3 regions of the Paenibacillus sp. sgz302190 genome follow, and region 1 is predicted to be linked to each of the others. Evidence: riboswitches for the same ligand, from Rfam matches in the RefSeq annotation. Region 1 holds a riboswitch; each other region holds the start of a gene.
The links. Region 1 has a riboswitch for cobalamin ahead of AC6RNO_RS02720 (ABC transporter substrate-binding protein). Riboswitches for the same ligand answer to the same signal wherever they lie in the genome.
Positions count from the first base shown of each region.

Region 2: linked by a shared signal. The riboswitch ahead of cobJ (precorrin-3B C(17)-methyltransferase) and the one ahead of AC6RNO_RS02720 (ABC transporter substrate-binding protein) in region 1 are both predicted to bind cobalamin.
Region 3: linked by a shared signal. The riboswitch ahead of nrdI (class Ib ribonucleoside-diphosphate reductase assembly flavoprotein NrdI) and the one ahead of AC6RNO_RS02720 (ABC transporter substrate-binding protein) in region 1 are both predicted to bind cobalamin.

Region 1 is NZ_JBZYAO010000001.1:633,645-637,599, reverse strand. Features, by position in the region: gene AC6RNO_RS02730 (DUF4261 domain-containing protein) at 145-1,086, shown strand; gene AC6RNO_RS02725 (DoxX family protein) at 1,209-1,604, shown strand; cobalamin riboswitch at 1,679-1,893, shown strand; gene AC6RNO_RS02720 (ABC transporter substrate-binding protein) at 2,081-3,637, shown strand; gene nikB (nickel ABC transporter permease) at 3,653-3,955, shown strand, end outside.
Region 2 is NZ_JBZYAO010000005.1:31,626-35,580, reverse strand. Features, by position in the region: gene AC6RNO_RS08240 (CbiX/SirB N-terminal domain-containing protein) at 1-17, opposite strand, end outside; gene cobJ (precorrin-3B C(17)-methyltransferase) at 85-1,758, opposite strand; cobalamin riboswitch at 1,904-2,107, opposite strand; gene AC6RNO_RS08230 (hypothetical protein) at 2,151-2,381, opposite strand; gene AC6RNO_RS08225 (DUF1361 domain-containing protein) at 2,396-3,064, opposite strand; gene AC6RNO_RS08220 (guanylate kinase) at 3,232-3,810, shown strand; gene AC6RNO_RS08215 (hypothetical protein) at 3,856-3,955, opposite strand, start outside.
Region 3 is NZ_JBZYAO010000070.1:196-4,150, forward strand. Features, by position in the region: partial or broken gene AC6RNO_RS35860 (2'-5' RNA ligase family protein) at 1-31, opposite strand, end outside; gene serC (3-phosphoserine/phosphohydroxythreonine transaminase) at 172-1,260, shown strand; cobalamin riboswitch at 1,744-1,950, shown strand; gene nrdI (class Ib ribonucleoside-diphosphate reductase assembly flavoprotein NrdI) at 2,088-2,447, shown strand; gene nrdE (class 1b ribonucleoside-diphosphate reductase subunit alpha) at 2,434-3,955, shown strand, end outside.

The DNA of each region.
Region 1 (3,955 bases):
TCGTCCTTGCCATTCAACGGCAACTATTATATGCAGCCTTTTGGGTGCATGTCAAGGCGGCAGAACGAGGCTTTAGACCTATCCAGAACGCAGTATAATTTGCCGATATATGGAAAGAAGAATGAGAGGATAGAGGTGCGATATATGCCTAAAGGATTTTTTTCACAGGGAGTTATGGTGCTCTTGTCGGAGGCCGTTTCGATCCGCAAAATAGAAGAGATGCTTAATCGGCGGTTCGAAATTGTAAGTATAAAGGAAACCTATGAGGAGTGGGTGTTCGGCGGCCCCAGCCTGCTTGTTCCATACCGTCCGGAAGTCAACGGGTATATTCAGGTTGACGTCGTCGACAGGCCCTGGCCGGACGACATGGGCGACCCGTCGGAGGAGGCCATGATATTCGGGGCCTGGTCAATGGGCTTTTTCGGGCCTTATACGTTCCCGAACAATTTGGAGCGCGCGGCCCAGCAGGCGTGGGGATATCCCGAAGGACGGCAGGCTTGCGCCGATCACGAGGCGTTCATCCGCATCCGCTCCACGTATACGTTTGGTCAAATGGACGATCAAGCGCCGCTTTTGCCTGAGGATTATGAATCGCTTCCTGAGCTTTTGGCCGTGACCGACATCGCCGGTGTTCTGCTTCAACTGCCCGAAGCGCTTTGCTATTTCAACCCGAGCGGGGAGTGCCTCGCTTCTACAGAGATGTTTCATGAACTGCATGAACGCTATGAACAGACGGCGCTGCCTCCGCTGGAACTGTGGTCCAATGTCAGGATGTTTAACATTCCCAGCGATGAAAACTGGCTGTTGATGGATTCGGTCGGCATGCTTCAATTGGATGTGACCGATCATGAGGCGATTTTTCATCGTCATGTTTACGACCCTGCCGAAGTCGCCAACTTTCTAAGAAACATATCGAATTATGTATACGAGAGCGGCCCCGTTATTAAAAATGGCGATACGACAGACGGGCCGGGCGGGGTCCGTTGGCAGGGCGTTTTGGCGGAGGAAGGATTGGCGGGACCGCCGCGCGAAGTAATCCGATGGTATCCGATGGACGGCAGGGAACGCCCGGCAATGCCGGAATGACCGACCGTTTTCCTGCCAATGCGGGAGAGGAATTTTTTAGAATGTAGCAATTAAGAAGAAATCTTGCCCCTGTGTTTATGATAATATGAGTGCATAACATTGCTAAGAAGGGTGAGGAAATCATGAGAACCGAAATATCAAGGGGCAGGCTCTGGACGGCGCGAATCATGAGCTGGCTGGTTATTTTGTTTATGCTGTTCGATAGCATTTTTAAGTTCATTCAACCCGTACCCGTTGTAGAAGGCACAGTTGCTCTCGGCTATGCCGAGCACCATATCGCCGTAATTGGCATACTCGGGCTGATTTCTACCATTCTGTACGCCGTTCCTCGTACATCTTTTCTGGGTGCGCTGCTGCTGACCGCTTATTTTGGCGGGGTGGTTGCCACGCATATTCGAATGGACGCGCCGCTTTTTACGCATATTTTATTTCCGGTATATTTTGCTGTCCTGGCTTGGGGTGGAGTTTGGCTGAGAGACGAGCGCGTGCGCAAACTCATTCCATTTCGCAGCAAATGATCGGTTAAGCGTGCGAACTTTCGTACATTGACATTTTCGGGTTTCATAACTAATATTAAGAGAGTTTCTCACAACTTCATATTTTGGAAATAGGTGTAGTTAAAGTTTGTATCTAAGCTTTAATCGCTTAAAAGGGAAGTCCGGTTTAATTCCGGCACGGACCCGCCACTGTACATGAGGTTCAGCCATGCCGGCTGATTTCTTTCGGAAAAGCCACTGGGCCATAAACCCGGGAAGGTCCGGAAGTCATACTCTTAGTCAGGAGACCTGCCTGTTTCAACATCACTGTTAGATCTACGGGATATTAGGGAGGTGGTTGGATGTGCTCATTTGTAAAATGTCTAAGTCCATGAACCCCTTCATGCTGAAGCGGTTTTAGCCGTTGTCTAGCCATGTACGCGTATAAAAAGCATTTCCGACTGCTTGTCTTGGGTCGGGTGTGCTTTTTTTGTTTTTTACTAAAAGGGGGATGCAAGATGAGAACAATGGAAAACAGATTTTCGCTGATTAAATGGGGAGTGATTGCAGCGGTTGTGCTTTCGCTGGCGGGATGTTCTACGCAGGACAAAACGAGCGGAACGGACACAAAGCAATCGTCCCCAGCCAAAAAGCTGACCGTAGCTTACACGTGGAAGCCTTCCGGCGTAGACCCCCACGGAGCGGACAGTTGGGACGTTATGCGTTCCGGCGCCGGTGAAACACTGGTTCGTCTCAACGAAAAGTTGGAGCCCGCTCCTTGGCTGGCCAAAGAGTGGAAGCAGGAAGATCCGACGACATGGGTGTTTAAACTGCAGGAAAACGCCACTTTTCATAGCGGAAAGGCGATGGATGCGGAAAGTGTCAAAAGCTCGCTGCAGCGCTCGATTGAGAAGAGCCATTTAGCCAAAGATTTGCTGCAGCTGAAATCCGTGGAGGTCGTCGCGCCGCATGAATTGAAAATCGTAACGGACAAGCCGAATGCCGCATTGGTATCTAATTTGGCAGATCCGTCCACGATTATCGTGGATACGGCGTCGATGGATGCGAAAAACGGTTACCCCGCCATGACGGGGGCGTTTAAAATCAAACAGTTTAACAAAGACGATTCGCTTGTCGTCGAGAGATATCCGAATTACTGGGGAGAACCGGCCTTACTGTCCGAAGTCACGATGAAATTCGTAACGGATGGCAATGCCCGTTTGATGGCGCTGCAGTCGGGCCAGGCGGATGTCGCGACCGATATTCCGATCGACAGTGCGGCCTTGTTGGAAAAGGACAACAAGACCAAGGTGCTGTCGGCTCCGTCGCTTCGGACACACATGATGCTTTTTAATATGAAATCCCTCTTGTTCCAGGATGCGGCTAACCGGAGGGCGGTAGATCAATCGATTCCGCGGGAGGCTATTGCAGGTACGGTTATGAAGGGTTACGGCACTGCAGCAAAAGGCCCATTTCCAAGCGTACTTCCGTTTGGTAAAGTAGAACGTGCGGCGCAAAACCTCACTGTCGGGCAATTGCTGACACAGGGCGGCTGGCAGAAAAATGCGCAAGGGATTTGGGAAAAACAGGGGAAACCGTTCGAGGCGACACTGTTAACTTTTCCGCAGCGGCCGGAGCTGTCCGTCATGGCCGAGGTCATCCAAAGCCAGTTATTAAAAGAAGGCATTAAGATCAACATTCGCAAAGTGGAAAATATCGATGACGCTTTGCTGAAGGATGATTGGGATTTATCGATGTACAGCATGTTAACGGCGCATACAGGCGAACCGCAATATTTTTTGAACACGTTCTACCGGTCGAATAGCGAGTCCAACGTCAGCCGGTACGTGTCGCAGCCGTTGGAACAGATTCTGGATCAACTTCTTTTGGCGTCGGATCCGGCCCAAAGAAATCAATTGGCCGTACAAGCCCAGGAAATTGTGAACACCGATCTGCCGCAGTCGTTTATCGTTCATCCCAATAATGTATTTGGCGCTAAAAAAGGCGTGCAAGGATTTACTCCTCATCCGATCGAGTACTATTACATTCATTCTAAAGTCGATATGACGGAATAACAGGTGAAGCATTCAATGATTCGCTTTTGGTTGGAACGTGTGGCCCAACTCGTCATCGTTATATTTATGGTTTCTACTTTGACTTTCATTTTGATGCGAGTATCTCCCGGAGACCCGGCTGCCATCCTGCTGAAGGCGCACGATGTGCCCGCTTCCCCGGAAGCGTTGGCGTCATTGCGCCGGCAGCTGGGGCTCACGGATTCGCTATGGATGCAGTACATCCATTGGCTGCGCGACGTTTTCACATGGCAGTGGGGTCAATCTTACGTTTCCAAAGAACCGGTACTGGATGAACTCGTCAAAAGGTTGCCCGCAACT
Region 2 (3,955 bases), on a different contig from region 1:
AACAAGACAGCATTCATGTCTTTATCCCCTCCCAAAACTTCACCGTGCTCTATCCATAAAAAACGAACATGCTGGTATAACGTTCTAATCGCCGCAGACGGCGTTTTCAATGACGAATCCTTGCGCTTCCTGGTGGCGGTAGCCTTCTATTTCTTTAACGCGTTTAAAAAACTTGTGGAACCGCTCGTTCGGATGCCCTTCCCGCTTGTACCGCTCGACAATTCTGACGACCTGCTCGACGAGCTCCGACGGATCGATGCCTTCCGCTACCGGTTGGGCCGGATGCGCGTTTCTGCCGACGGTTTTGCCTCCCAAAAACAAATCGAACTTTTCCTTCCGGTATACGATGCCGATATCCTGCTGCACCGCGCCATAGCAAGCCATGCCGCAGCCGTTGAAGCCGATTTTCAGCTCCTTCGGTACCTCCAGATTGCCGATTCTTTGATGCAGCGCCTCCGCATAAGGAATCGATTCCCCTTTTTCCAGATTGCAAAAGTCGCAGGCTTTAATCTGCGCAACGTCGCCGATCGGCGAAAGCATGAGGCCGAGCTCGCTCAGCTCGGAAGTGATATCCTGCGGATTGTCCGTCTGGATGCGGACGATCAATTGATGGTGCGGCGAATATTCGATGTCGCCCCTGTCGCCGACGATTTCGCCCAGCGCGCATAACTGCGCCGCGCTCAACCGTTTATTTGCGATCCCCGGGCTTACCGCAAATTCAAAGATCGACTTTGTCGCGGTAAACGCCATCGGCTCCAAAGCCCCCGCAGCGCCGCCGCTGCCCCGGGAAACCAGCTCCAGCGCCTCCATCGCCAGCTGCAAAGGGCTGCTGGCTTGGGCCGCCGCTTGCGCTGCCTGCCGAACGGCCGGCTCTCCGCCGGCTGCGGCTCCCGCGCTTTCGCTCCGGTCTTCGGCCGGAGCCTCTTCCTCCTGCGCGAGCGCCCAAGGCTCCGCCTCGGCCCGCAGCCGCTGATGCGGCTTGAGCGGCTGCGTCTCCGCGCCCAGCGTATATTTGCGCTGATACCCCCGCGGGGTTATCAGCAGGCCGTCATAATTTTGGGTCGCCGAGTTGCCGATAATAATCGTTGTCAGCATCCCGATATCATGATTCAGCATATCGGCCAGCGTCGTTACGACGACGTGCTCCCGATCCCGGTATGCGCTCTTGACGATGCCGACCGGCGTTTGCGGCGAACGGTGCTGAAGCAAAATGCGCTGCGTCTCGACGATTTGCCGCGTCCTTCTTCCGCTGCGCGGGTTGTACAGCGCAATGACAAAATCCGCCTGCGCCGCGGCTTCCACCCGCCTTGCAATAAGCTCCCACGGCGTCAAATGGTCGCTCAAGCTGATCGTGCACGCATCGTGCATAATAGGCGCGCCCAGCAAGGATGCAGCGGAATTGATGGCCGAGATGCCGGGGATGATTTCAACTTCGACGCCGCCCGCTGGCGTCCACCCTTGCTCCATCAACACTTCGTAGACAAGGCCGGCCATCCCGTACACACCGGCGTCTCCGCTTGAGATGACCGCTACCTTTTTCCCCAGCTTCGCTTGTCTGACCGCCTCTTGCGCCCGGCTCACTTCCTCCGTCATTCCGGTTCTTACAATTTGTTGTTCCGAAATCAAGCCGGATATAAGATCGACATATGTATTGTAGCCGATGATGATTTCACTTTCTTGAATAGCCTCGCGCGCCCGCTTCGTAATATGTTCGAAACTTCCCGGCCCGAAACCGATGACGAGCAATTTCCCCGGCATAGCAATCACCCTTTCTAAAAACCTTTTGCACGAATAAAAAAGCATTTCCAACACAACATCATGTTAGAAATGCCTGGTTTGAACGTCTTTTCAATAAGCACAGGAGCAACCGCCCTCTAACACACCCTAATTCCTCGTAGGGCAAAAGTGTCGTTCAAACCGGGCAGGTCTCCTGACTTCGATCATACTCCCGGCGTCTTCCCGGGTATTGCCCAGTGACATGCTGCCAAGGAGAGGCTTTGCTCCAAAGCCCGATCGTTACAGTGGCGGGTCCGTGCCGGATTCTCACCGGACTTCCCTTTTAACTGAATGAAACGTATCATTCAGCACCTGGTTCCATCCATATGCAATTAAAATCATCCTATCATCAATCGTATGCATTGTCCATGCAATTATTCATAGACAGAGCGGTAGAGACCTTCCAGCAAACTCTTGTAATCGGCCGGATCGTACGCAATTTCGGAAAAGCCGACATGAATCACTTTGTTCGTCGTACGCACGACAAAAAAACTTTCTTCCGTCCGCTCCGGATCGATGTATGTATAACATTCCAGGTGAGTGCTGCCTGTTTTATTTTGCAAAAATTGCGTTGCCTCGATACTTAGATTTGCATATTTGGGCATGAAAACTCTCCTTCTTAACGAACGTTCTTTGCGGCGGCCCGATACCGGACAGAAGCGTAAAAAACAAGGTACAAACAGCTAAGAACCAGCATAAACACGCCGATAAAAACGAGCGCATCCCGCTGCTCCAGCAGCTTTATGGAATCTTGCGCGATCGCCCAGGGCTTGCGGAAAAAATCCCAGCTGTTATACCGCAAAAAGCGGCCCAAAAACACGCCAACGCTGCACAGCAGCAGCAAGACGCCGGCCAACATCCAGCTTGCGGCCGGGCGAAGCAGTCCCAACCATATTTCGTGCACGAGATAGAAGGCAAACAAGCCGACCCAAAGGGCAATAATCGCGGTAAAAGCGTTCAGCAATACGTCAAAATGTACGGGAACCGACGATTTCAAATATGTCAAATGCACCAGATCCGTCAACATATACGGAGCATTCGGCAAAAACAGGAGCCATACCAGCAATCCGATCAGCAGTCTGATGCGGAATGTTTGCTTCATATGCCACCAGTAACGAACGGCCAGCGCCGCCGCAAGCGGAATCCAGGCCAGCATCAAATTCGGCGCAATCAACCATCTGTACAGAAAGCTGCCCGACGACCCGTAAATACGGACCAGCAGCAGCGCCGTACAAGCCGCTGACGCGACCGCAAGCATACCGACCAAGTAAAACAATGCCCGATTCATTTGCACATATATTTTGAAATTCAGCAGGAACAGCTCCTTTCGACGTTTCTATTATACCGCACAATCTATGAAACACGAATTCTCTCTTTAATTTTCCGAATATTCGTACTATAATAAAACTATCACGATATCGCTTTCAAAATTTCATATTTGGAGGAGGATTCATTATGGGCGGACAGCAAACCGGCGGATTGATCTTTGTGTTCACAGGCACAAGCGGTTCCGGTCGCAAAACAATTGCGCACCAAATTGCCAAAGAGCTCGGCTTCTCATCGGTTGCATCTTACACAACACGAACTCCAAGACCTAAAGAAATCGAAGGCAGAGATTACAAATTCATTTCACGGAAAGCGTTCATCGATGCGGATATTAACGGTGAATTTTTTCAGACGGCGGAAATCGACGGAAATTTTTACGGAATCAAACGTGCGGACATCGATCAAGCTCTCAAGGAACACGGCTCTATTTACGTTATCGTCAACCGCTATGCGGCCAACCGTTTCAAATATGAGTTCGGCGAACGGGCTGTCCGAATTTTTATTTATGCAAACAAGCAGACGATTATGGAAAGGCTTCTGGCGCGCAGCACGCCGATGGACGTTATCGATCATTATATGAACCACTATATCGAGGAAGTTTCCTACCGCAAGCAATGCGAACATGTATTTGAAAATATGGACTTGAGTCAGACTACGGAACTTGTGAAAAACACAATGCTTTCCTACGTACCGGCGCCAGCAGGCTGAACCACCTAAAAAGAGACCCGCCTTTACAGGCTGGAGTCTCTTTTTTTAGCGATTCATGCTCCGCGCATGCTTGCGTCTTAACGCCACATGGCCGCCCAATAAAGAAACCGGCACGATGACGATCAGTCCGATGATTTGGTACCAA
Region 3 (3,955 bases), on a different contig from region 1:
ACGGGTCGGCGGAAAAATTTTGAAGAGACATACTATTCCTCCTAGAGCTTTGTATTGGTGCCGTTTGACATGCGGACTTAAAGCTTAGCATGTCCAGCAGAGGTTTTACTTGATGCGTGAGGCGAATCTTGCTATCATAACCATAGTATATTAAGCAAAGGTGGGTTATTCATGAGCAATCGTGCGTATAATTTTAATGCGGGGCCTGCGGCGCTTCCGCTCGAAGTGCTGCAAAAGGCGCAGGAGGAGCTTGTCGAATTTAAAGGAATCGGCATGTCGATTATGGAAATCTCCCACCGCAGCGCGGAATATGAGCAGGTCCACAACGAAACTCAGCAGCTGCTCAAACAAATTTTCGGCATTCCGGAAGGGTATCAGGTGCAATTTCTGCAAGGCGGTGCGAGCACGCAGTTTGCCATGATTCCGATGAACTTCCTCAAACAGGGCAAAGTGGGCAGCTATGTTCTGACCGGCGCTTGGGCGGAGAAAGCGGTTCAGGAAGCGGGATTGTTCGGCGAAGTGTCCATCGCAGCCAGCTCGAAAGAGCAAAAGTTTATGAAAATTCCGGATTTAAGCGAAATCAACATTCATCCGGATGCAGCCTATTTGCACCTCACTTCCAATGAAACGATCGAAGGGGCGCAGTTCCAAAGCTTTCCGGACACAGGCAGCGTGCCGCTGATCGCCGATATGTCCAGCGACATTTTGAGCCGTCCTGTCGATGTGTCGAAATTCAGCATGATCTACGCGGGCGCGCAAAAAAACCTCGGTCCGTCCGGCGTTACCGTCGCTATCCTGAAAGAGGACATGCTCCAGGATTTGCCAAAAACCATTCCAACGATGCTGCGCTATGAAATCCATGGCAAAAACAACTCGTTGTATAATACGCCGCCGGTGTACTCCATCTACATGGTAAACCTTGTGCTGAAATGGATTCAAGAGCAGGGCGGACTTGCGGCCATCGAAAAAAACAACCTCGAAAAAACAGGCCTGATCTACAGCGCGATCGATCAAAGCGGAGGCTTCTACCGCAGTCCGGTCGATGCGGGCAGCCGTTCGATGATGAACGTGACGTTCCGTCTGCAGGATGAGGAGCTTGAGAAGAAATTTATTAAAGAGTCCGAGCAGAACGGCTTTGTCGGTTTGAAAGGCCATCGCAGCGTAGGCGGATTAAGAGCTTCGACTTACAACGCGGTGACATATGCTTCCTGCAAAGCGTTGGCTGACTTTATGGCCGATTTCCAAAAGCGCAACGGATAAATCGACCGGCTGGACTTGTATCATTCAATTTTTAAAGCTATTCAGGGCGTTGTTCCGTCCCTGGATAGCTTTGTTTGGTGTTTTGGCATGAAATTGGATTTATTTGGTAGAGAGGGCTTCGTCCCGTTGTTGTTGCATGGGGGTCCTAAAGGCCTATGAGGATGCTGGCATGGACCTATTTTTTTGTTTTTGGTGCACCACTTTCGTACCGGATTATCCCCAGTTTATCCCCAGATTTGCAAGCGAATATCCCCAGCGCATTGCTCTGAATGATGAAATCAGGACTCCGATTTAGCCCGCGCCGGACAAGGAACAGCCGAAAATGACGTTCCTTATTTTGCCATTTCACGCCTTTTATCCACATATTTTTTGCCGTTTTTTATAGCTGAACGAGGCTTCCGAAATGAGAGATTTTCGAGGTTTGATAGTCGGATTTGCTCATTGACAAACACTATATCTTGATATAAATTGAAATCTATCAACTATATCTCGTGATGGATAGGTGCTTCGCGTTCTAGAGACACGCACGAAGCTTAATAGGGAAGTCCGGTGCAAATCCGGCGCGGTCCCGCCACTGTTCAGGAGGAGTTTTCATCCGATTGCCACTGGCTTGCTCCGATAGGAAAGCCGGGAAGGCGGATGGGAATGATGATCCCAAGCCAGGAGACCTGCCTATTCGTAAGAATCACCCCTACGGCAGATAGGAAGGTGTCCAGACTCCCACTCCAGTGGCAGGCGTTATGTTCGCATGTTCCTGTGGCGTATTCGGTCCTTCTTTTTGCCGAATGCGCCATTTTAATGGTTTTGACAGAAGGAGACGAAATCCCATGCTGATTGCTTACGATTCCAAGACGGGAAATGTCCGCAGATTTATTAAAAAATTAAATTTGCCTGCGGTTCAAATTGAAGAGGCGATGAAGATGGATGAACCTTTCGTGCTTGTCACCTATACGACAGGCTTTGGTCAAATTCCGGAGAAAGTCGCACACTTTTTGGAGCGGAACCATCCTAGGCTCCAAGGCGTAGCGGCCAGCGGGAACCGGAATTGGGGAGATGGATTCGCAAAGAGCGCGGACCGCATCGCCGAGCGTTACGGCGTGCCTGTGCTCGGCAAGTTTGAACTGTCCGGAACCCGGCAGGATGTTCAGCGATTTGTTCAGGAGGTGCACGCAATTGCGGCATATTGAGTTAAACAACCAGATCATGCAGCGCGGTGTCGACGGCTTTTTTCAATTGGAGAAAGACCGGGAAGCCGTGCACGAATTTATGGAAGAAGTGAACCGCAACAGCCTTCATTTTGCCGATACGGCTTCGAAGGTTCGTTACATGATAGATAACAACTTTTACGAGGATGTTTACGAGAAATATTCCGCATCCGAAGTTGAAGATACATACAAAATCACTCACGAATATAACTTCGAATTCTCCTCGTATATGGCGGCTTCGAAGTTTTATACGGATTACGCTTTGCGCAGTGACGATAAAACCCTTTATCTTGAGCATTATGCGGACCGGGTCGCGATTGTGGCGCTTTACTTGGGTCGCGGCGATGCGGAAACGGCGAAACAGTTGGCGAAATCGATGATGGAACAGCGGCTGCAGCCTGCGACGCCGACGTTTTTGAATGCCGGCAAAAGCCGCAGGGGCGAGATGGTATCCTGCTTCCTGCTGGAGATGGACGATTCGCTGAATTCGATTAACTATGTGCTGGGCACGTGCATGCAGCTGTCCAAAATCGGCGGCGGCGTGGCCGTCAATCTGTCCAAGCTGCGCGGCCGCGGAGAGTCGATCAAAGGCGTCGAGCGTGCGGCCAAAGGCATTATGCCGGTGCTCAAGCTTATGGAGGACGCTTTTTCCTATGCGGATCAGATGGGCCAGCGTAAAGGTTCCGGAGCGGCGTATTACAACATCTTCGGATGGGACCTCATGGAATTTTTGGACAGCAAAAAAATCAATGCGGACGAAAAGTCGCGCCTCAAAACGCTGTCGATCGGTTTGATCGTGCCGAATAAGTTCTACAAACTGGCCGAAGAGAACCAGCCGCTGCATGTGTTCGCGCCTTATACGGTATACAAAGCGTACGGCAAGCACCTTGACGATATGGACATGGACGAGATGTACGACACGCTGCTGGCGGACCCTAGAGTCAAAAAGAAACCGGTGATGAGCGCCCGCGAAATGCTCGTAAAAATCGCCACGACGCAGCTGGAATCCGGCTATCCTTACATGATGAACCGCAGCAATGCGAATTTGGCGCACCCGCTCAAGCAGATCGGCGCGATCAAGATGTCTAACCTTTGCACGGAAATTTTTCAGCTGCAAGAGACGTCGGAAATCGGCGATTACGGCGATGAGAACCTGATTCGCAGAGATATTAGCTGCAATCTGGCTTCCTTGAACATAGCGAATGTCATGGATCTGAAAAAGCTGCGCGAATCGGTGCACGAGGGCATGATTGCGCTGACCTCCGTCAGCGATATGACGACGGTCGCCAACGCGCCGGGCGTAGCGAAGGCGAACCGCGAGCTGCACTCGGTCGGACTGGGTGCGATGAACCTGCACGGATATTTGTCCAAAAACAAGATCAGTTATGAGAGCGAAGAAGCGAAAGATTTTGTCCGCACGTTTTTCATGGCGATGAATTTCTTCTCGATTGAAAAAAGCATGGAGATCGCGAAGTCGAAGGGCGAGACGT